4 regions of the Streptomyces sp. NPDC002403 genome follow, and region 2 is predicted to be linked to each of the others. Evidence: riboswitches for the same ligand, from Rfam matches in the RefSeq annotation. Region 2 holds a riboswitch; each other region holds the start of a gene.

Region 1 (5,034 bases), on a different contig from region 2:
CGGTGTACGTGGCGATCTTGCCGCGCAGATGGCGCAGCACGGGAACGCCACGGGTGTCGAAGCCGGTGGTGACCATGACCGTGCCGACCGCCCCGGTCAGCTCGGCGACGGCGCGCTCGAAGCGCTCGGCCACGTCGTCGGGGTCGGTGCCCGGCCGGATGATGTCGTTGCCGCCCGCACAGAAGCTCACCAGATCGGGTGCGAGCTCCTTGGCGCGCGGCACCTGCTCCTCGACGATCTGGTCGAGGAGGCGTCCTCGTACGGCGAGATTGGCGTACCTGAAATTGCCGTGCGCGGAGCCTTCGCCGCCCGTCGCCGCATCGGGGTCCGGGAGCTGGTCCGCGAGAAGTACCGCGAATCGGTCCGCCCAGCCGACGAAGGTCCCGTCCGGGCCGGGGTCGCCGACTCCCTCGGTGAAGCTGTCGCCGATCGCCGCGTACGACCCGATGACGCCCTGTCGGTTGTTGACGCCACGTTGGTTTTTTCTCGAATCGTCTGCCACAAACGCTTATCCTGCACCGCCGAATGTGACCTACGCGACCGTAATATGGGGTTGACGGGTGGTGAGATAGACCACCCGGTCAGTTTTGATAAAGAGGGAATAAGCAGAAGGGGCGGTGCGCCGCCGCGCACCGCCCCTTCTGTGTTGCTCAGGTCATGCTGTGTCGCTCAGCTGCCCGGCCGTTCGGCTCAGACGTAGATGCCGTGCGAGGCCAGGAAGGCGATCGGGTCGATGTCCGAGCCGTACGCCGGGCCGGTGCGGACCTCGAAGTGGAGGTGCGGGCCGGTGGAGTTGCCGGTGGAACCGGAGAGGCCGATCTGCTGGCCCACGGTCACGGTCTGGCCCGCCGAGACGGAGAGCGAGGACAGGTGGCCGTACTGCGAGTAGTGGCCGTCGGCGTGCTTGACGACGACCTGGTTGCCGTACGCGCCGCCCCAGCCGGCGGTGACGACGGTGCCGGAGGTGATGGTCTTGACGCTGGTACCGGTGGCGACGGGGAAGTCGATTCCGCTGTGGCTGCCGCTGGACCAGTTGGAGCCGGAGGCCCGGTAGTTGGTGGTGTGGTTGCCGGGAACCGGGTGGACGTAGCCGGAGCTGCTGCTCTTGGCGGCCGGGGCGGAGGCCGCCTTGGACTGCGGGGCGGCGGTCACGGACTTGGCCGGGGCGGACTTCTCGGCGGCCGCGGCGGCGGAGGGCGCCTTCGACGGGAGGGCGGAGCCGGTGCCGGCGCCGGTGGGCGCGGCGTTGCCGGCCGCCTTGCCGCCGAGGGTCAGCTTCATGCCCGGGAAGATCAGGCTGGGGTCCTCACCGACGACCTTGCGGTTGTCCTGGTACAGCTGCTGCCAGCCGCCCTCGATCTTGTGCTCGGCGGCGATCTTCGACAGGTAGTCGCCGGAGACGACGGAGTACGTCGTGGTGGCGGCCTGCTTCTGCGTGACCGGCTGGGCGTGCGCGGCGGCGGTGGCCGACTGCGGGGCGGCGGCCGGGGCGGCCTGCTCCGCGGCGTGGGCACCGGTGGCACCGAGCAGCGGGAGTGCGATGACGGCGCCACCGGCACCGACCGCGGCGACGCCACGGGCGACGGGACCGATCTTCGTACGGCGGTGCTTACCCGATATGGGCATGACGTGCTTCCTCTCCGGCGCCTGCGAGGTGAGCTGTCGGGTTCGGGCTGGAGATGCCCGGCCGCACCGAGTGCGACTTCACCCCGAGCCGGCCGGATTTCTCCGGTCGGCGACTTACCTGGTTCCCCCGCTCCTGCCACGCGATGAGTGGGTACGAATTCCGGGCGGCGGCAGGATTAGGCGGTCCGTCCGGATTGACGGTGACCGTAAGCGAGTCGGGACGGCGAGAACAAGCGGCGGGTTCCATTGCGGATTCCGCACCGGGGAAATCGGTGCGGAATTCCGGTCACACTCCGTGGATTACGGATCTTGGCTTTCCGCACGGCGCACGGAATGCCCGACCCTCCTGCCGCCACACACCGTCACGGATATGATCCCGCTCACGAGGCGGCGATCATCTCCCGCATAAACGGGCGATGTTCAGACAAAAGACCGCATTACGGACATGCCCCTTCTGTCACACCCTTCGCAGGCGCAGCACCCGTGCGTCGAGATCCCCCTGGAGTCCGCTCTGCAGTCCCTGGTGGAGCAGCGCCGAGCCGTGGTGCACCGCCCCTGTGTCCAGGCAGGTGTATGCCGCCGCGGGGTCGAGCCCGCGCAGCCGCAGGGCCGGGGGCCGTTCCCCGTATCGCTGCGCCTCCAGCCACATCAGGACCACGGTCTCCTGGCCGTGGACGTACTGGACCGCACTGAGTCCGCCGCGCGGCTCGCGCAGCCGGTACAGCGCGCCGTGCTGCACGACCGGCCGGATCTCCTTGTAGAGCTCCACCCAGGTCCGCGCCTCGGCCAGCTCCTCCTCGCTCCATTCGGTGAGGTCCCCGCCGACCCCGAGCACACCGGCCATGGCGCTCACGAAACGGAAGCGCAGCGAGCTGACCCTGCCGTTGAGCTGGTGGTTCGGGCTGTCGGTGACCCAGGCGGCCATCACCCGGGCCGGGTGGATGTGCCCGAAGCCCTCCTGGATGGCGAGACGGTCGAGCGGGTCGGTGTTGTCGGAGGTCCACACCTGGTCCGTACGGGACAGGATCCCCAGGTCGATCCGGCCGCCGCCGCCCGAGCAGGATTCGAATGCGACCGAGGGATGTGCGGCCCTGAGCCGGTCGATCAGTGCGTACAGGGCGTTCACATGCTCGATCCAGAGCTTCTGCGGGTATTCCTCGCCCGGCCAGCCCGCATCGGTGAAGCAGCGGTTGAAATCCCACTTCACATAGTCGACGGGCGTCTCGGAGAGCAGTGTGTCCAGCTGCTCCCAGAGATATTCCTGCACATCGGGGCGGGCCAGATTGAGCACCAGCTGGTTGCGGTACTCCGTCCGCGCCCGTCCGGGAAAGTGCTGCACCCAGTCGGGGTGCGCGCGGTAGAGGTCGCTGTCGGCATTGACCATTTCCGGTTCGACCCAGATTCCGAACTGCATGCCGAGCCGGTGCACTTCGTCGGCGAGCGGCTTCAGCCCGCCGGGGAAGCGGTCCGGATTCGGCGTCCAGTCACCGAGGCCGGCCCGGTCGCTGGTCCGCTGCCCGAACCACGCGTCGTCCACCACGAACAGCTCGACGCCCATCGCGGCAGCGCGCACGGCGAGGGCATGCTGCTGGTCCAGCGAGATGTCGAAGCCCGTCGCCTCCCAGGAGTTGTAGAGCACCGGCCGCGGCTTCTCCGCGTCCGGGATCACATGGGCCAGCTGCCAGGCGTGCCAGGCGCGGCTCGCGCCGCCGAACCCCTGGCCGCTCCACAGCCCGGCGAACACGGGCGTGGTGTACGACTCCCCCGGCGCGAGCCGCAGCAGTCCGGAGTCGTCGTAGCCGGCGCCGCCGGTGATCTGCACGAGCCCGTCCGGCAGCCGCTGCACGGAGATCCGCCACGAGCCGGACCAGCCGAGCGCGCAGCCGTACACCTCGCCGCTCTCCTCCGTCGCCGCGCCGTCGGCGTCCAGGGCCACCCACGGCAGGTACTGGTGCCCGGTGTGGCCGCGCCGGCTGGAGATGACGCTCTCGCCGTGGAGCAGCTCCGCCCGCTCCAGCCGCGACTCCGCCGCCCAGCGTCCGTGCAGCCGGCTCAGCCGCCAGCCGTCGCGGGCCGGCAACGACCAGGCGGCCGCGTCGGCGCGCAGCAGTTCCAGCGGCGGGCCGTCCGGTCCGGCATGGGCGACGGTGGCCCAGCGCTCCACGACGTCGGAGTCGTCCCGCATCCGGTAGTGCAGGGTGAGGTCGAGCCGGTGCACGGAGTCGGTGAAGCCGAGCCGCAGCTCGTCCCCGTCCACCGAGGCGTCGGCAAAGGCCCACTCGGTGCCGCGGACCTCGGGGGTACGCACCGAGAGCGCCGGGCGCACGAACCGGGGGCCGCCCTCCACCGGATACTCCTCCCGGCCGTCGAGGTGGGACTCGAAGGCCCTGAAGGGGAGCTCCGGCGCGGCGGCCAGCGCCTCGGCCGCCGCGAGGGAGATCCTCGGCCCCCAGTGCAGATGGACCAGCTCGTCCTGCTCGGTCAGTCGCAGTGCATAGCTGCTGCTCGCCCCGGTGAGCAGCCAGGTCCGGCCGGTGTTGCCCGTCTCGATCATCGCATCCCCACATTCCAACAGTTCCGCACATCATCGATCATCGTTGGGGCGTGGGCAACGGACTTGCCAGGAATTCACCGGGCGGATTCGCCACTGGAGCACCGGAGTTCGCCCGGGTATCGACAGGGAAAGGCCGAGATGATTGCCTGAGGAACCAATGTCGTACCGTCGCGGAAGTTGCCTCGCCGGCGACCCGCGTCGGCACCGGACACCCCAGGAGTCGCTGTGACGCAGCAGTTGCCGCAGGTACCGTCGGCGGAACCCGAGCTGGCGGGTGTCCGCAACTTCCGCGATGTGGGCGGGCTGCCCACCGCGGACGGACGGCGGGTGCGGCACGGGCGGCTCTTCCGCAGTGGTCACCTGGCACACGCCACCACCGAGGACGCCTCCTTCCTCGGCGGCCTCGGCCTGCACACGATCTTCGACTTCCGCAATGCCGCCGACCGCCGGCTCGACGGTCTGGACGTGGAGCTGCCCGGCGTACGGAATGTGAGCATCCCGCTCTCCGACCCCGCCGACGGTGCGGAGTTCTGGCACATGGTCCGCAACGGCGACACCGAGCAACTGCGCTCGATCCTCGGCGACGGCAAGGCAACGAACCGGATGGTCGCCTCGTACCGCTCGATCATCCGGGACCGCACCGCCGAGCACAGCCGGGTACTGCACGCCCTGGCCGAGGACAGCGTGCCCGCCCTGATGCACTGTGCGGCGGGCAAGGACCGGGCCGGTCTGTCGATCGCGGTGTCCCTGCTCGCGGTCGGCGTCGAGCGTGACGCCATCGAGGCCGACTACCTCAAGTCCAACGACGCCCACCGGCGCTACCGGGTGCGCCGCAGCGACACCTCGGCGGACGG
Region 2 (5,034 bases):
CGTCAAGACGTCCGGCGGTGTCGAGGTGCCGCAGATCGAGGCCGCGGTCGACGAGGAGCTCGCCCGGTTCGCCGCCGAGGGGCCCACGCCCGAGGAAATGGAACGCGCGCAGGCCCAGTTGGAGCGCGAATGGCTGGACCGGCTCGGTACGGTCGCCGGCCGCGCCGACGAACTGTGCCGGTTCGCCGTGCTGTTCGGCGACCCGCAGCTCGCCCTGACCGCCGTGCAGCGGGTGCTCGACGTCAGCGCGGAGGAGGTCCAGGCGGCCGCCAAGGCCCAGCTGCGCCCCGACAACCGGGCGGTGCTGGTCTACGAGCCGGTCGAATCGGCCGAGCCCGCGGACACCGACGAGACCGACGCCGACGAGACCGACGCGCACGAAGGAGCGGGCAAGTGACCGACGCTGCCGCGACTGGAGTTTCGATGCAGTACCACCCGCAGCCGGCCCCCGGTGTGGCCCGGCCCTGGGCCTTCCCCGCGCCGGAGCGGGGCGCCCTGCCCAACGGCCTCACGGTGCTGCGCTGCCACCGTCCCGGCCAGCAGGTCGTGGCGGTCGAGATCTTCCTCGACGCCCCGCTGGACGCCGAGCCCGAAGGCCTCGACGGCGTGGCCACGATCATGTCGCGGGCGCTGTCCGAGGGCACCGACAAGCACACCGCCGAGGAGTTCGCCGCCGAGCTGGAGCGCTGCGGCGCCACCCTCGACGCGCACGCCGACCACCCCGGCGTCCGGGTCTCCCTGGAGGTCCCGGCCTCCCGGCTGGCCAAGGCGCTCGCGCTGGTCGCCGAGGCGCTGCGGGCGCCGGCCTTCGCCGACAGCGAGGTCGAGCGGCTGGTGCGCAACCGACTCGACGAGATCCCGCACGAGCAGGCCAACCCGGCCCGCCGCGCCGCCAAGCAGCTCTCCAAGGAGCTCTTCCCGGCCGCGGCGCGGATGTCGCGCCCGCGCCAGGGCACCGAGGAGACGGTGGAGCGGATCGACGCTGCGGCCGTGCGCGCCTTCTTCGACGCCCACGTCCGGCCGTCCGCGGCGACCGCCGTGGTCGTCGGTGACCTCACCGGGATCGACCTGGACGCCCTGCTCGCCGACACCCTCGGCGACTGGTCGGGAGAGGCCGCCGAGCCCCGTCCCGCCCCGCCGATCACCGCCGACGACACCGGCCGGGTGGTGATCGTCGACCGTCCGGGCGCGGTGCAGACACAGCTGCTGATCGGCCGGATCGGCGCCGACCGGCACGACAGCGTGTGGCCGGCCCAGGTGCTCGGCACGTACTGCCTGGGCGGCACGCTCACCTCCCGCCTCGACCGGGTGCTGCGTGAGGAGAAGGGTTACACCTACGGCGTACGGGCCTTCGCCCAGGTGCTGCGGTCGTCGGCCCCGGACTCCGTCTCGGGCGCGACCGGCGCCGCGATGCTGGCCATCAGTGGCTCGGTCGACACGGAGTCCACCGAGCCCGCGCTCAAGGATCTGTGGACGGTCCTGCGGACGCTGGCGGCCGAGGGGCTGACCGACGAGGAGCGCGAGACGGCGGTGCAGAACCTCGTGGGGGTCGCGCCGCTGAAGTTCGAGACGGCGGCCTCCGTCGCGGGCACCCTCGCCGACCAGGTCGAGCAGCACCTCCCCGACGACTACCAGGCGCAGCTGTACGCCCGGCTCGCGGAGACCGGCACGGTCGAGGCGACCGCGGCCGTCGTCAACGCCTTCCCGGGTGACCGGCTGGTGACGATCCTCGTCGGCGACGCGGCACGGATCGAGGAGCCCGTCCGGGCCCTGGGCATCGGAGAGGTGTCGGTGGTCACCGGCTGACGACCGGCGCCGTCCCACCGGCACCGGCCGATCGGGGCGATCCGCACACCGCCCGACATCGGGACAGCAGGTACATCGCCGCATATCGGGACAGAGGGAAGGTCTCTGCGAGCAGGATCTCGCCGAGACCTTCCCTTTTGTCCGTTCTGACACGGAGGTTGCCTGTCTGCCCTGTGGGATGCGCTACAAAACGCCCTGTCCGTTTGGTGAATGAAAGTGGCCCCGCTTAGCGTCGGCTCGGCTGTCCGTCACTCGTATGCCGCATCCGCGACGTACCGGGCAGCCATCGCCGAGTCCCCGTCAGGCGCGAGCCTGGGGAGCCGGGGACCCACGCAGTCCCTGGGGTGAATCGGATGCCTGAGCCCGGATGGGGTCGGGGCGTCCGTAGGAGACCTTCCTGCTCCGAACCCGTCAGCTAACCCGGTAGGCGAGAAGGAAGGAAAGGATCAGCCACTCCATGGCGTTCACCCGTGCCACCGGGAAGCACCGTGCCCCGAGCCGACTGACGCGCACGAGCGCGAAGGCGGTCGGTGTCGCGGCTCTGGCCACCACCGGCGTCATCGGCGGCCTGGCCGCTCCCGCCCTCGCCGCGGACTCCGGGACCCCCTCCGTGAGCGACACCGGCCTCGGCCAGGTCATCGCCATCGACAAGACCCTTGCCGACCGGATCGACGCCCAGGCCGACGCGCAGCAGCACCAGGCCGACGCGGCGGCGAAGGCGAAGGCGGAGGCCCAGCGGAAGGCCGAGGCCAAGAAGAAGGCCGAAGCGAAGGCCAAGGCGGACGCCGAGCGCGCCGCCGAGGCCCGCGCCGAGAAGGCGCGCGCCGCCCGGTCCGCCGAGCGCACCCGGCTGGGCGCCTTCCAGATCCCGGTCGCCGGTTCGTACGTCACCACCGGTTACAAGTCCAGCGGCTCGCTCTGGTCCTCCGGCAGCCACTCCGGCATCGACTTCCACGCCGCCTCCGGCAGCTCCGTGGTCGCCGTCGGCGCCGGTACGGTCGTCGAGGCCGGCTGGGGCGGCGCGTACGGCAACAACATCGTGCTCCGGATGACGGACGGCACGTACACCCAGTACGGGCACCTCTCCTCGATCGGCGTCTCCGTCGGCCAGAGCGTCGGCGCGGGCCAGCGGATCGGCCTCTCCGGCTCGACCGGCAACTCCACCGGGCCGCACCTCCACTTCGAGGCCCGGACGACACCGTCGTACGGCTCCGACATGGACCCGGTCGCGTATCTGCGCGCCCACGGCGTCAACGTCTGACCGACGCGCCGTCGCAGCACCCCGTCGAAGGCCCCGGCAGCATGCCGGGGCCTTCGGCATGCCCGCCGCACGGCCATGGGCGACGACCCGCCGAACCGCCCCGTGACCAAAAGATATTCATGAATTTCCGCCCGGCATCGGAAATGCGGCCGCATTGCAATAGAGTCACGGAACAGGCGTCGGCCGGCCGCGATTCGCGGGGATTGAGGCGGAGGTTCGGACATGCGCATTCCAGCGCATTCGGTATGCACGGCAATCCGCGACGACATCGTCTCCGGTGTCTTCGAACGCGGCAGTCGTCTCACGGAGGAGCTGCTGGCCCGCCGTTACGGGGTCTCCCGTGTCCCGGTGCGGGAGGCGCTGCGCACCCTGGAGTCCGAGGGCTTCGTGGTCACCCGCCGGCACGCGGGCGCCTGCGTCGCCGAGCCCACCGAGCTGGAGGTGGCCGACCTCCTGGAGGTCCGGACGCTGCTGGAGCCGCTGGGTGCCGCACGGGCCGCGCAACGCCGCACCGAGGCCCACCTCAAGGTGCTGCGCGGCCTCGTGCGGCTCGGCCAGGACCGGGCCAGGCGGGGCGAGAGCGAGGACCTGCGCTCACTGGGCGACTGGTTCCACGAGACGCTGGCGCAGGCCTCCGGCAGCCCCGGTCTGATCGCGCTGCTCACCCAGCTGCGGCACAAGACCGCGTGGATGTACGCGGTCGACCGGCCGGCCCGCCCGGTGGATTCCTGGGCCGAGCACGGGGCCATCGTGGACGCGGTGGCACGCGGCGACGCGGAGCGGGCCAGGACGCTGGCCGCCCATCACGCGGAGCGGGCCGCGGCCGCGCACCGCCTGCGCCGCACCGACCGGCCGCCCGCCGTTCCCCGGACCGGCCGGGTGAGGAGCTCGCAACACCCCGTAAACACCGCGGGAATCCGGAATTAACGATTTCCCCGTATACAAAGAGATGTGATTTCGTGGGGCGCTATTCCGCCTCGCCCCGCATCGGCGCGCAGTGATTTCGCTTGCCTGCGTGCCGGAATTCCGCATGTCGTCCGGGAGGTCGGTTCCGGAAAAAGAAAGAGCCGCAGCTCCGGTTCAGGGTGCCGCGGCTCTCTCGGGAAGGATGTTTCAGACGGTCTCCGGGAGCTCCTCGAGCCCCTCGGCGACCAGCTTCGCCAGACGGTCCAGGGCGGCCTCGGAGTCGGCGGCCTCGGAGGCGAGCACGATCTCCTCGCCACCCTGGGCGCCGAGGCCGAGGACCGCGAGCATGGAGGCGGCGTTCACCGGGTTGCCGTCGGCCTTGGAGATCGTCACGGGGACGCCGGAGGCCGTGGCGGCACGGACGAATATGGAAGCGGGGCGGGCGTGCAGGCCCTCGGCCCAACCGACGTTGACGCGGCGCTCAGCCATGGTTCTGCCCTTCACGAATCAACAGTTGTCTAGACCAGTCTCTCACGCGGTGCGCAGTGCTCCGCCCGACCCCGGGAACGCCCGCGATGCCCGGGGTACCGCCGATCGGCCCTCCCAGACTGCCCCGGCCCCGATCCCTACGCGACCGCTGGCCGAGCCGTAGTCTTTGCCCATGCAGCCCGCGCAGGAGCAGAGTCCGCATCATGCTTATCCCGACCACTGGGAAGCGGACGTGGTGCTCCGCGACGGAGGTACCGCGCGCATCAGGCCCATCACCGCGGACGACGCCGAGCGGCTGGTCAGCTTCTACGAGCAGGTCTCCGACGAGTCGAAGTACTACCGGTTCTTCGCCCCGTACCCCCGGCTGTCCGACCGGGACGTGCACCGCTTCACCCACCACGACTACGTCGACCGGGTGGGGCTCGCCGTCACGGTCGGCGGCGAGTTCATCGCGACCGTCCGCTACGACCGGATCGACGAGCGCGGCAGGCCCGCCTCGGCACCCGCCGACGAGGCCGAGGTGGCCTTCCTCGTCCAGGACGCGCACCAGGGCCGCGGCGTCGCCTCCGCGC
Region 3 (5,034 bases), on a different contig from region 2:
GTGCGGCCCGGTGGCGGAGCGGCAGTGAATCCGCTGCCGTGGCTGCGCAGCCACGGCCTCAACCCGACCTGAGCCCGGCGGGGCGGGGACCACGGCCCCCGCCCGCTCCGGCTACAGCTTCTCGACCGGCGCGTACCGCAGCAGCAGCTTCTTCGGACGCTCGTCGCCGAAGTCGACCGTGGCCTTCGCCTGGTCGCCGACGCCCTCGACCGCCGTGACCGTGCCGAGCCCAAACTGGTCGTGCGTGACCCGGTCCCCGACGACCAGCGTGATCGTCGGCTTGTCCGAGGTCCGCCGGGTCGCGAAGCCCGAGGGTCCGGAGCGCGAACGCGACGAGGACAGCGAGGACGTGATCCCCGAGGTCGGTCCGGCCGGAGCCGCCATCGGCCCGGTCCGCTTCCACTCCAGGTGCTGGTCCGGGATCTCGTCCAGGAACCGCGACGGCGGGTTGTACGAGGGCTGGCCCCACGCGCTGCGCATCGCGGCCCGGGTCAGATAGAGGCGCTCGCGGGCCCGGGTGATGCCTACATAGGCGAGCCGCCGCTCCTCCTCCAGCTCCTTCACCTGTCCCAGCGCCCGCATGTGCGGGAAGACGCCGTCCTCCATGCCGGTCAGGAAGACGACGGGGAATTCGAGGCCCTTCGCGGTGTGCAGTGTCATCAGCGTGATGACACCGGAGCCGTCCTCGTCCTCGTCGGGGATCTGGTCGGAGTCGGCGACGAGCGCGACCTTCTCCAGGAACTCGGCGAGCGTGCCGGTGCCCGCGGCCGTGCCCATGCCCTCCTCGTCGGCCGCTCCGCGCTCCTGCTCGAATTCGAGGGCCACGGCGGCCAGTTCCTGAAGGTTCTCGATCCGGGTCTCGTCCTGCGGGTCGGTGGACGCCTGGAGCTCGGCGAGGTAGCCGGTGCGCTCCAGGACGGCCTCCAGGACCACCGCGGGGCCCGCGCCCGACTCGACGATCGTGCGCAGCTCCTCCATCAGCGTGTTGAACCGCTTGACGGCGTTGGCCGACCGGGCCGCCATGCCGTACGCCTCGTCGACCCGGCGCAGCGCCTGCGGGAAGGTGATCTTCTCGCGCAGGGACAGCGCGTCGATCATCGCCTCGGCGCGCTCGCCGATGCCGCGCTTGGGCACGTTGAGGATGCGGCGCAGCGGGACGGTGTCCTCCGGATTGGCGAGGACGCGCAGGTAGGCCAGGATGTCCCGGACCTCCTTGCGCTCGTAGAAGCGCACGCCGCCGACGACCTTGTAGGGCAGGCCGACGCGGATGAAGATCTCTTCGAAGACACGGGACTGCGCGTTCGTACGGTAGAAGATCGCGACGTCGCCGGCCCTGGCGTCGCCCGCGTCGGTCAGCCGGTCGATCTCGTCGGCGACGAACTGCGCCTCGTCGTGCTCGGTGTCGGCGACGTAGCCGGTGATCCGGGCGCCCGTGCCGGCGTTCGTCCAGAGGTTCTTGGGGCGGCGGCTCTCGTTGCGCTCGATGACCGCGTTGGCGGCGGAGAGGATCGTCTGTGTGGAGCGGTAGTTCTGCTCCAGGAGGATCGTCGTCGCGTTCGGGTAGTCCTCCTCGAACTGGAGGATGTTGCGGATGGTCGCGCCGCGGAAGGCGTAGATCGACTGGTCCGCGTCACCCACGACGCACAGCTCCGCCGGGGCGTCGCCCTCGCCCGCCGGGCCGACCAGCTCGCGCACGAGGGTGTACTGGGCGTGGTTGGTGTCCTGGTACTCGTCGACCAGGACGTGGCGGAAGCGGCGGCGGTAGTGCTCGGCGACGTCCGGGAACGCCTGGAGCAGGTGGACCGTCGTCATGATGATGTCGTCGAAGTCCAGCGCGTTGGCCTCGCGCAGCCGGGACTGGTACATCGCGTAGGCCTGGGCGAGGGTCTTCTCGAAGCCGTCCGCGGCCTGGCCTGCGAAGGTCTCCTCGTCGATCAGTTCGTTCTTCAGGTTGGAGACCTTGGCCGTGAACGACTTCGGCGGGAAGCGCTTCGGGTCGAGGTCGAGATCGCGGCAGACCAGGGCCATCAGCCGCTTGGAGTCGGCGGCGTCGTAGATCGAGAACGACGAGGTGAACCCGAGCCGCTTCGACTCGCGGCGCAGGATGCGTACGCACGCGCTGTGGAAGGTCATGACCCACATCGCGTTGGCGCGCGGTCCGACGAGCTGCTCGACGCGCTCCTTCATCTCGCCCGCGGCCTTGTTGGTGAAGGTGATCGCCAGGATCTGGCCGGGGTGCACCCCGCGCTCCGCGAGGAGGTGGGCGATCCGGTGGGTCAGCACCCGGGTCTTGCCCGAGCCGGCCCCGGCGACGATGAGCAGCGGGGAGCCCGCGTGGACGACGGCGGCGCGCTGCTCGGTGTTCAGCCCGTCGAGGAGCGCCGCGGCGTCGATGACGGGGCGGTGCCCGCCGTCGCGGTAGTAGGCGTCCCTGGGCGGCGGGGGCCCGTCGAACACGCCCGCGAAGAGGTCCTCCGGCACCGCTTCGGGTGCGGAGTCCTCGGGGGGCGGCGGGGGCTCTTCCTCCGAGTGCTGGAGGCCGGCCAGGAAGCTGTCGTCAAAGAGGCTGCTCATCGCTAGTCGAGTCTAGGCCGCCCCACCGACAGCCGGAGGCCGCATGGCGAACCGCACACCGCGACGGACACCCGGCGCAGGTGCGCGCCCACAGCCCGTGAGGGATTCCGGGCCTCCACCACCCCGTTCCGGCAAGGTCACGAAAATGTATCGGGCATATCGAACATCAACCTTCACAGCAGCACCACGGGTTGGCTAGCGTGCTCGACCGGGCGGCCCGTACCCCCTTGAGGCGAACCACGCCGAGCGGGCGCCTCCGCCGAATCCGGGCTGCCCCCACGGGAGTTCGGAACCGGGGACCCATACGCAGTACCGGGGTGAATCGGTCCTTATCCCCCACTCGGACCGTAGGGCAGCCTTCCGTTCCGCCCGAACCCGACAGCTAACCCGGTAGGCGGTCCACGGAAGGAGATGCCGGCCTTGGCATCCCATCGCAAGCCGCGCACCCGGGTGCGCACCACCGCACCGGCCGTCGGTCTCACCACCGCGGCGCTGGCGTCCGTGACCCTGCTCTCCACGCAGAGCGCCATGGCCGCACCCGATCCGAAACCCGGCATCGAGGACGTGCAGAAGAAGGTCGACGACCTCTACCGGCAGGCGGGCACCGCGACCCAGCAGTACAACCGGGCGAAGGAGGCCTCCGCCGCCCAGCGCGCCGAGGTCGACGCCCTGCTGGACGATGTCGCGAAGCGCGCCGACAAGCTCAACGAGGCGCGCAGGACGCTCGGCACCTACGCGGCCGCGCAGTACCGCAGCGGTTCGCTCACACCGAGCGCCACGTTCTTCCTGGCCGACGACCCGCAGTCGTACTTCGACCAGAACCAGCTGATGGACCGGATGACCAGCCGGCAGCAGCAGGCGATCACGGACTTCCGTACGCAGCAGGCCAAGACGGCGAAGAAGCGCGCCGAAGCGGTGCGGAGCCTGGAGACGCTGACGACGACGCAGGCCACGCTGCGCACCAGCAAGCAGAACGTCCAGGCGAAGCTGGGCGAGGCGCGCGCACTGCTGTCGAAGCTCACCGCCGAGGAGAAGGCACGGCTCGCGGAGATCGAGCGCAAGAAGGAGGCGGAGGCGAAGCGCAAGGCCCAGGAGCTGGCGAAGCAGCAGGCCGCCGCGAAGGCCGAGGCCGACCGCAAGGCCGACGAGGCCGCGAAGGGGTCCGGCGGCGGCACGGGGACGGGCACCGGGTCCGGCAGCAGCGCCACCACCAAGGCGGAGAAGGTCCTCGCCTTCGCCAGGGCCCAGATCGGCAAGCCGTACGTCTGGGGCGCGACGGGCCCGGCGTCGTACGACTGCTCCGGACTCACCCAGGCCGCGTGGAAGGCGGCGGGGGTCGACATCCCGCGCACCACATGGGACCAGGTCGAGATCGGCACCCGGGTCGCCACGGCGGACCTGCGGCCGGGGGACCTGGTCTTCTTCTACGACGACATCAGCCACGTCGGCATCTACAAGGGCGACGGGATGATGATCCACGCGCCGAAGCCCGGGGCGAACGTGCGCGAGGAGTCGATCTACTACATGCCGATCCACGGCAGCGTGCGGCCCGCTTAGCAGGCCTCCACGCGTCGCGCCGCCCCGGTGCCGGGGCGGCGCGACGCGGGCGGGATCAGGTCCAGAGCGTGGCGATGAAGATGTTGAGCATCGTCAGTCCGCCCACCGCCGCGAAGGCACCCTTGTCGGCCGTCTCCTCGTCCCGCTTGATGTAGACGAGCGCGAGGACGACGACCAGGACCAGCAGCTTGACGCCGATCTTGATGTTGTTCACGTGGTTGCCGTCGGCCTCGTTCAGCCCGACCAGCGCGACGCCGGTGACCAGCATGGTCAGCGCGCCGTGCAGCATCGCCGGGACGAACCGGGCCGTGCCCGCGCCCATCGCCTTCATCTGGGTCAGGAAACCGCCCAGCAGGGAGGCGATGCCGATGATGTGCAGGGCGACGAAGACATGAATGAGTACGTCCATGAGGCCGCAGCCTAGCCCCGGCCATATCACCGCTCGGCAGGCAGGTACACCTTCCTGACCACTTCACTCGCGCCTGTACCAATTGCCTTACTCTGGTGTAATTTTTCCGATCACTCGACGACATTGCCACGCCAAATTCAGACAATAAGCGTCATTACGACTCCTGCCCGTGCCCCGGGTTTAGCGTCCCTAGGCAGGCGACCGGCTCCACCGCCGTTCCGTACGCGGACGGTGCAGCGGTCGCCCCGCCGAGAGTTGTGGCGGGCCCGCCGGTATCCCCCGACGGGCAGTCGTCAGGAAGGACGCACGCCCTCGTGGCAGCGCATCGAAAACCCAAGCAGCGCCCGTACACCGGCCCTGCTGCCCGCACCGCGGCGACCCTCGCCCTCACCGGGGCCGCCACCGCCGCAGTGATGCCCGGCCCGGCGCACGCCGACCCGCAGCGCACCCCCGCCCAGGTCAAGGCCGAGGTGGACCGGCTGTACCACGACGCG
Region 4 (5,034 bases), on a different contig from region 2:
AGGTACGGCCGGCCCGGACTTCGCCGAGCGCGAGCTGGAGCTGCTGCACCACCTCTGGCAACGCAGGGAGGTGGCAGCCCCCGCCCTGGACTACGCGGCCCAGGCGACGGGCCGCCTGCGCCCCGCGTACCCGCCGCCCCCGTGGCCGGCCCCGGCACCGCACCCGCAGTACGGCGGACACCGCAACGGCCCCGGCCCCGGCCCCGGCTACAACCCGTACCTGCTGCCGCGGCAGCAGCCACCGCGGTAGGCCCTGTCGTCAGGCGGATGCCTCGGTGAGCTCGGCCAGCTGCTGCTCGGTCAGCGAGAGGTCCGCGACGGCCACCAGCGCGGGCAGCTGCTCGACCGTGCGGGCCGAGGCGATCGGGGCGGCCACGGTCGGCCGGGAGGCGAGCCAGGCCAGGGCGACGGTCGCGATCTGCGCGTCCTGCTCCTGGGCGACCTTGTCCAGGGCTGCCAGGACCTTCTGTCCCCGCTCCGATTCCCGGTACTCGCTGACGCGCTCGGCCCGCGCGCTCTCCACCGTGACGCCCGGACGGTACTTGCCGGTGAGGAAGCCGGAGGCCAGGGCGAAGTACGGCACGGCGGCGAGCCCGGCGCGGGCGGCCGTGTCCTGGAGTTCGCCCTCGTACGTGTCGCGGGAGACCAGGTTGTAGTGCGGCTGCAGGGCGACGTAGCGGGCCAGCCCCTCACGCTCCGAGAAGTCCAGGGAGGCACGGAGCCGCTCGGGGCTGATGTTGGAGGCGGCGATCTCCCGGACCTTGCCCTCCTTCACCAGCTGGTCGAGGGCGGTGATGATGTCCTCGACCGGGACGGTCTCGTCGTCGAAGTGCGTGTAGTACAGGTCGATGTGGTCCGTGCCGAGCCGGCGCAGCGAGGCCTCGGCCGCGGCCTTGATGGTGGCGGGCGCGAGCCCCCGGTACGAGGGGTGGGTGGAGACCTTGGTGGCGACGACGACGGAATCGCGGTCGGAGCGGGAGGCGAGCCACTTGCCGATGACCGTCTCCGACTCGCCGCCCTCGTTGCCCGGAACCCACGCGGAGTAGCCGTCGGCGGTGTCGATGAAGTTGCCTCCGGCTGCCGTGTAGGCGTCCAGCACGGCGAACGACTGTGCCTCGTCGGCGGTCCAGCCGAAGACGTTGCCGCCGAGGGCGAGCGGGAATACCTGAAGGTCGGAGGAGCCCAGCCTGCGAAGAGAAGTCATGAGTGGATCAACGAATTCCCGTGCGTCCACTATTCCGGATTCCAGCATTCGGGTGAGTCGGCCGTCGCGGCCGGCTCACCCTCCGCGCGCCCGCCCTCCGTGCCCTGTCGACAGACCGGCAGCCCTGACGTCGGGGGGTGAGCGTCAGGGCTGCCGGGGTTCATCGGGGCGGGCGTCGCCTCAGGGGTTGAGGCCCTTGCCGCGGAGCCAGGCCATCGGGTCGATGCCCGTGCCGTCGGCGGTGTGGACCTCCAGGTGGAGGTGCGGGCCGGTCACGTTGCCGGTCGCGCCGACCCGGCCGATCGTCTCGCCGGTGGTGACCTTCTGGCCGACGCTGACGCCGATCGAGGACTGGTGGCAGAACCACAGCTCCGTGCCGTCGTCGAGCTCCAGCACCGTGCGGTAGCCGTACGAACCGGACCAGCCGGCCGACTTGACCGTGCCGCCGTGGATGGCCTTGATCGGGGTGCCGGTCGGAGCCGCGAAGTCGAGGCCGGTGTGGTAGCCGGAGGACCACATCGAACCGGCCTGACCGAAGGTCGAGGTGATGGTGTACGAGGAGGTCGGGATGGCGTAGCTGGCGGCGAGCTTGGCGAGCCGCAGGGCTTCCGCCTTCTTCTTGGCCTCCTCCTCCGCCTTCTTCTTCTCGGCGGCCGCCTTGGCCTCGGCCTCGTCCTGCTGCTTCTTGGCCTCGGCGGCGGCCTTCTCCGCGGCTTCCTTCTCCTGGGCCGCCTTGGCCTCGGCGTCGGCGGCGTCCTGCTGCTGCTCGGCCTGCTGGAGGATGCGGGCGCGGAGCGCCTCGCCCGCGTCCGTCGTGCCCTGCTCGACCTCGGCGGTGGTGATGCCGGCGGTGGTGAGCGGGGCGTCGGCCGCCGCGACCTCGGCCTTGTCCGCCTCGGACCCGTCGGAGAACAGGGAGCCCACGCCGGGAAGCGACTTGGCGTCGGGGAGGTTGTCCGTGATGGCGTCGGGCACGGAGATGGAGACCGGGGGCTTGCCCTGCGCGGTGGCCATGCCCCCCGCGCCGACCGCCGCTATGACGCCGACACCCAGCACCGTGGAGCTGCGGGCGAGTCCGTTGCGCTGCTTGGCGACGCGGTGCCTGCCGCGCACCGGGCGAACCGATTCCTCAGTGGGGTTCCACTCGTCCCGACTGCGTTCCGGCTCAACGCTGTTGCCGTCGGTGCGGAGGTCGCCGCCGAACTCTCCGGTGAACTCGGCGCCGTAGCCGGTGCCGTAGTCGGGATCGAACCGGGACGGGGCCTCGGGGGCAGGCTTGTTGGACGCCACGGGGGCGCACTCCTTTCCTTCCTTCTCGCCTACCGGGTTAGCTGACGGGTTCGGAGCAGGAAGGTCTCCTACGGGCCCCTCCGTCTCTCACGAGACACAGGTGTCCGATTCACCCCATGTAGGTGGTTCCCCGGTTCCCTTGCGGAATTCGGCGCTCGCGCACGGTGCCGCCACTGACGACGGCTGGGACGACCGCGCTGCGTTATCGAACGTTAATAGACACCGGGGCCGTATTCCAAGCTGTTCCCACTGATCGTTCACGTCTTTGGCCTGGACTTTACGGGACACAAGTGGTTGCAATCGGGCGAGTTGACCGCCCTTCAGCCACTACCCTGTTTCTGACGTTGCGTCAAACGTTATGCGGAGCGGCGCCTTTCGATTACGCACGGTGGCATCGCGCGCTCCGCCCCTCGCACCTTCTCCACGCGCCGTCCCTCACTTCGCCCCCGACGTCGTGCCCGACGCCTTCTCCGCGCCGACGATCCGCACGGTCCTGCGCCGGTCCGGCTGCCCCTGCCCGGGACGTACGACCGCGAGCAACGCCATGTCGTCGGTCGTCTCGCCCCCCGTGTGCAGGCGTACGTCATCGGTCAGCGCGGACAGCAGCTCCTCGGGCCCCGGGAAGATCCGCCCGCGCAGCCGGGCCGCCGGGTCGTAGAACACCCCCTCGGTGTCCCGCGCCTCGGAGAGCCCGTCCGTGTAGAGGAGCAGGGTCGTCCCGGCCGGCAGATCCCACTCGTCCGTCCGCTCCGGCCACACCCCCAGGGACATCCCGAGCGGCAGCGCCGGCACGGAGGGCTTGAGCACCTCCAGCGCGCCGTCCGGGTGCAGCAGGATCGGCTCGGGGTGACCGCGGTTGACGATCCGCACCCGGGACAGCCCGGACGGGATCTCGGCCAGCACGGCGGTGATGAAGCCTTCGAGCACGTCGAGCCCGCCCCGCCGCGCCTCCTCCCGGGCCAGCGCCCGCTCCAGCCGCCCCGCCACCCCCGCCAGCGAGGACTCCTGCTCGGCCGCCTCGCGGAACGCCCCGATGGCCACGGCCACCGTCTCCACCGTTTCGAGCCCCTTCCCCCGCACGTCCCCGACCACCAGCCGCACCCCCCACGGGGTGTCCGACACCGCGAACAGATCACCGCCGACGAACTCGTCCGCCTGCGCCGCCTCGTACCGGGCCGCGACCTGCAGTCCGCCGATCCGGTCGGCCGGCTGCGGCAGCACCGCGCGCATGGCCGTCTCCGCGATGAACCGCGCCGAGGCCAGCTGTTCGTTGCTGCGCCGTACGACCCCGTTGATCACCACCGCGAGGACCGAGACGGTGGCCAGGGTGAGCAGCTCGATCAACGGCACGACCTGCGGCAGCGTATTGCTGTACAGCCGCAGCGCGATGTCGGCCAGCATCGAGGCCACAGCGGTGCGGATGGTGCTGGCCAGCGAGAAGAAGGGGGCGGCGATCAGCGGAGCGGCCACGAACAACGGAATGGCGGTGAAGGTGTCCGGGGTGAGGGCGTCGAACAACAGCCCGCCGAGAATCATCAGGGCGGGCAGCGCGCGCACGAACTGCCGGGTACCGCCCCCGGCGTGCCGGCCGCGACGCTTCTCCCGCTTCCACACCTGTGGTCTCCTGCCCGGTACGCGCGCGGCTGCGGACGGCACCGCGCCCCACCCCAGGCTCACCGGAGCGGACAGGGACGGCGACTCCGCATCGGCCATTGGGGGGACGCGCGAAGCGGCGCGGCGCGAAACGAATCAGGCCCGGCACGCTGCATGCGTGCCGGGCCTGATTCTCTGAGTAGCGGGGACAGGATTTGAACCTGCGACCTCTGGGTTATGAGCCCAGCGAGCTACCGAGCTGCTCCACCCCGCGTCGGTGAACACAACTCTACGGCATCTCCGGCGCTCTTTTGACCACTCGGGTTCGCCGGTCCCTCACCCCGGCCGGTTCAGGACGGATTCGTCCCGGAGATGCGGGGCGCGGAAGCGGCCTTCCCGTCGACCGCCGGCTGCTTCATCGGGTTCGCGCCGCGCTGCAGCGCGTGAAGGATCGCCAGCCCCTGGCCGACGACGCCCGCCGCCATCTCGTTGACACCGTTGGTGCCGTTGAGGACGGTGAGGTCGGCACCGGACATGCCCCGGGCGGCCGCGTCGGCCAGGGCGGGCAGGTTCTCCACGATGCGGTTGGCCGCGATGAGTTCCTGGTTGCCGTCACGCAGCGAGGCGGCACGCGCACTGTTGGCGTCCGCCTGGGCCTGGGCGAGGGTCCGCTCCGTGTAGGCGCTGCCGTCGGCCTCGAACTTCACCCGGTCACGGGCCGCCTCCGCCAGGGTGCGCTGCCGGTAGGCCTCGGCGTCCGCGGGGCGCCGGACCTCCGCCTCCAGCCGTTGCGCGGCGAGCGCGGCCTGCCGCTCGGCGAGTGCGGTCTGCTCCTCGATGACCTCGTGCGAGGCCCTGGCCTGGGCGAGCGGCCCGGCCTGGGCGGCGCGGGCGTTGTACTGCTCGGTCTCGGCGAGGAAGCCTGCCCGCTTGATCGCGGTGTCGCG

The links. Region 2 has a riboswitch for cyclic di-AMP ahead of ACWCPY_RS36120 (M23 family metallopeptidase). Riboswitches for the same ligand answer to the same signal wherever they lie in the genome.
Region 1: linked by a shared signal. The riboswitch ahead of ACWCPY_RS28430 (M23 family metallopeptidase) and the one ahead of ACWCPY_RS36120 (M23 family metallopeptidase) in region 2 are both predicted to bind cyclic di-AMP.
Region 3: linked by a shared signal. The riboswitch ahead of ACWCPY_RS01895 (NlpC/P60 family protein) and the one ahead of ACWCPY_RS36120 (M23 family metallopeptidase) in region 2 are both predicted to bind cyclic di-AMP.
Region 4: linked by a shared signal. The riboswitch ahead of ACWCPY_RS39265 (M23 family metallopeptidase) and the one ahead of ACWCPY_RS36120 (M23 family metallopeptidase) in region 2 are both predicted to bind cyclic di-AMP.

What each region holds. Positions count from the first base shown of each region.
Region 1 is NZ_JBSFBQ010000031.1:85,644-90,677, forward strand. It holds gene ACWCPY_RS28425 (SGNH/GDSL hydrolase family protein) at 1-502, opposite strand, end outside; gene ACWCPY_RS28430 (M23 family metallopeptidase) at 691-1,626, opposite strand; cyclic di-AMP (ydaO/yuaA leader) riboswitch at 1,630-1,786, opposite strand; gene ACWCPY_RS28435 (alpha-galactosidase) at 2,084-4,180, opposite strand; gene ACWCPY_RS28440 (tyrosine-protein phosphatase) at 4,406-5,034, shown strand, end outside.
Region 2 is NZ_JBSFBQ010000056.1:25,742-30,775, reverse strand. It holds gene ACWCPY_RS36130 (M16 family metallopeptidase) at 1-397, shown strand, start outside; gene ACWCPY_RS36125 (M16 family metallopeptidase) at 424-1,806, shown strand; cyclic di-AMP (ydaO/yuaA leader) riboswitch at 2,084-2,250, shown strand; gene ACWCPY_RS36120 (M23 family metallopeptidase) at 2,264-3,067, shown strand; gene ACWCPY_RS36115 (GntR family transcriptional regulator) at 3,290-3,994, shown strand; gene ACWCPY_RS36110 (HPr family phosphocarrier protein) at 4,181-4,462, opposite strand; gene ACWCPY_RS36105 (bifunctional acetate--CoA ligase family protein/GNAT family N-acetyltransferase) at 4,635-5,034, shown strand, end outside.
Region 3 is NZ_JBSFBQ010000001.1:392,231-397,264, reverse strand. It holds gene ACWCPY_RS01905 (M23 family metallopeptidase) at 1-72, shown strand, start outside; gene pcrA (DNA helicase PcrA) at 112-2,574, opposite strand; cyclic di-AMP (ydaO/yuaA leader) riboswitch at 2,822-2,987, shown strand; gene ACWCPY_RS01895 (NlpC/P60 family protein) at 2,995-4,131, shown strand; gene ACWCPY_RS01890 (hypothetical protein) at 4,187-4,540, opposite strand; gene ACWCPY_RS01885 (NlpC/P60 family protein) at 4,855-5,034, shown strand, end outside.
Region 4 is NZ_JBSFBQ010000075.1:3,472-8,505, reverse strand. It holds gene ACWCPY_RS39275 (PrsW family intramembrane metalloprotease) at 1-250, shown strand, start outside; gene ACWCPY_RS39270 (aldo/keto reductase) at 260-1,204, opposite strand; gene ACWCPY_RS39265 (M23 family metallopeptidase) at 1,385-2,494, opposite strand; cyclic di-AMP (ydaO/yuaA leader) riboswitch at 2,506-2,658, opposite strand; gene ACWCPY_RS39260 (PP2C family protein-serine/threonine phosphatase) at 2,930-4,108, opposite strand; tRNA gene ACWCPY_RS39255 (tRNA-Met) at 4,288-4,361, opposite strand; gene ACWCPY_RS39250 (SPFH domain-containing protein) at 4,438-5,034, opposite strand, start outside.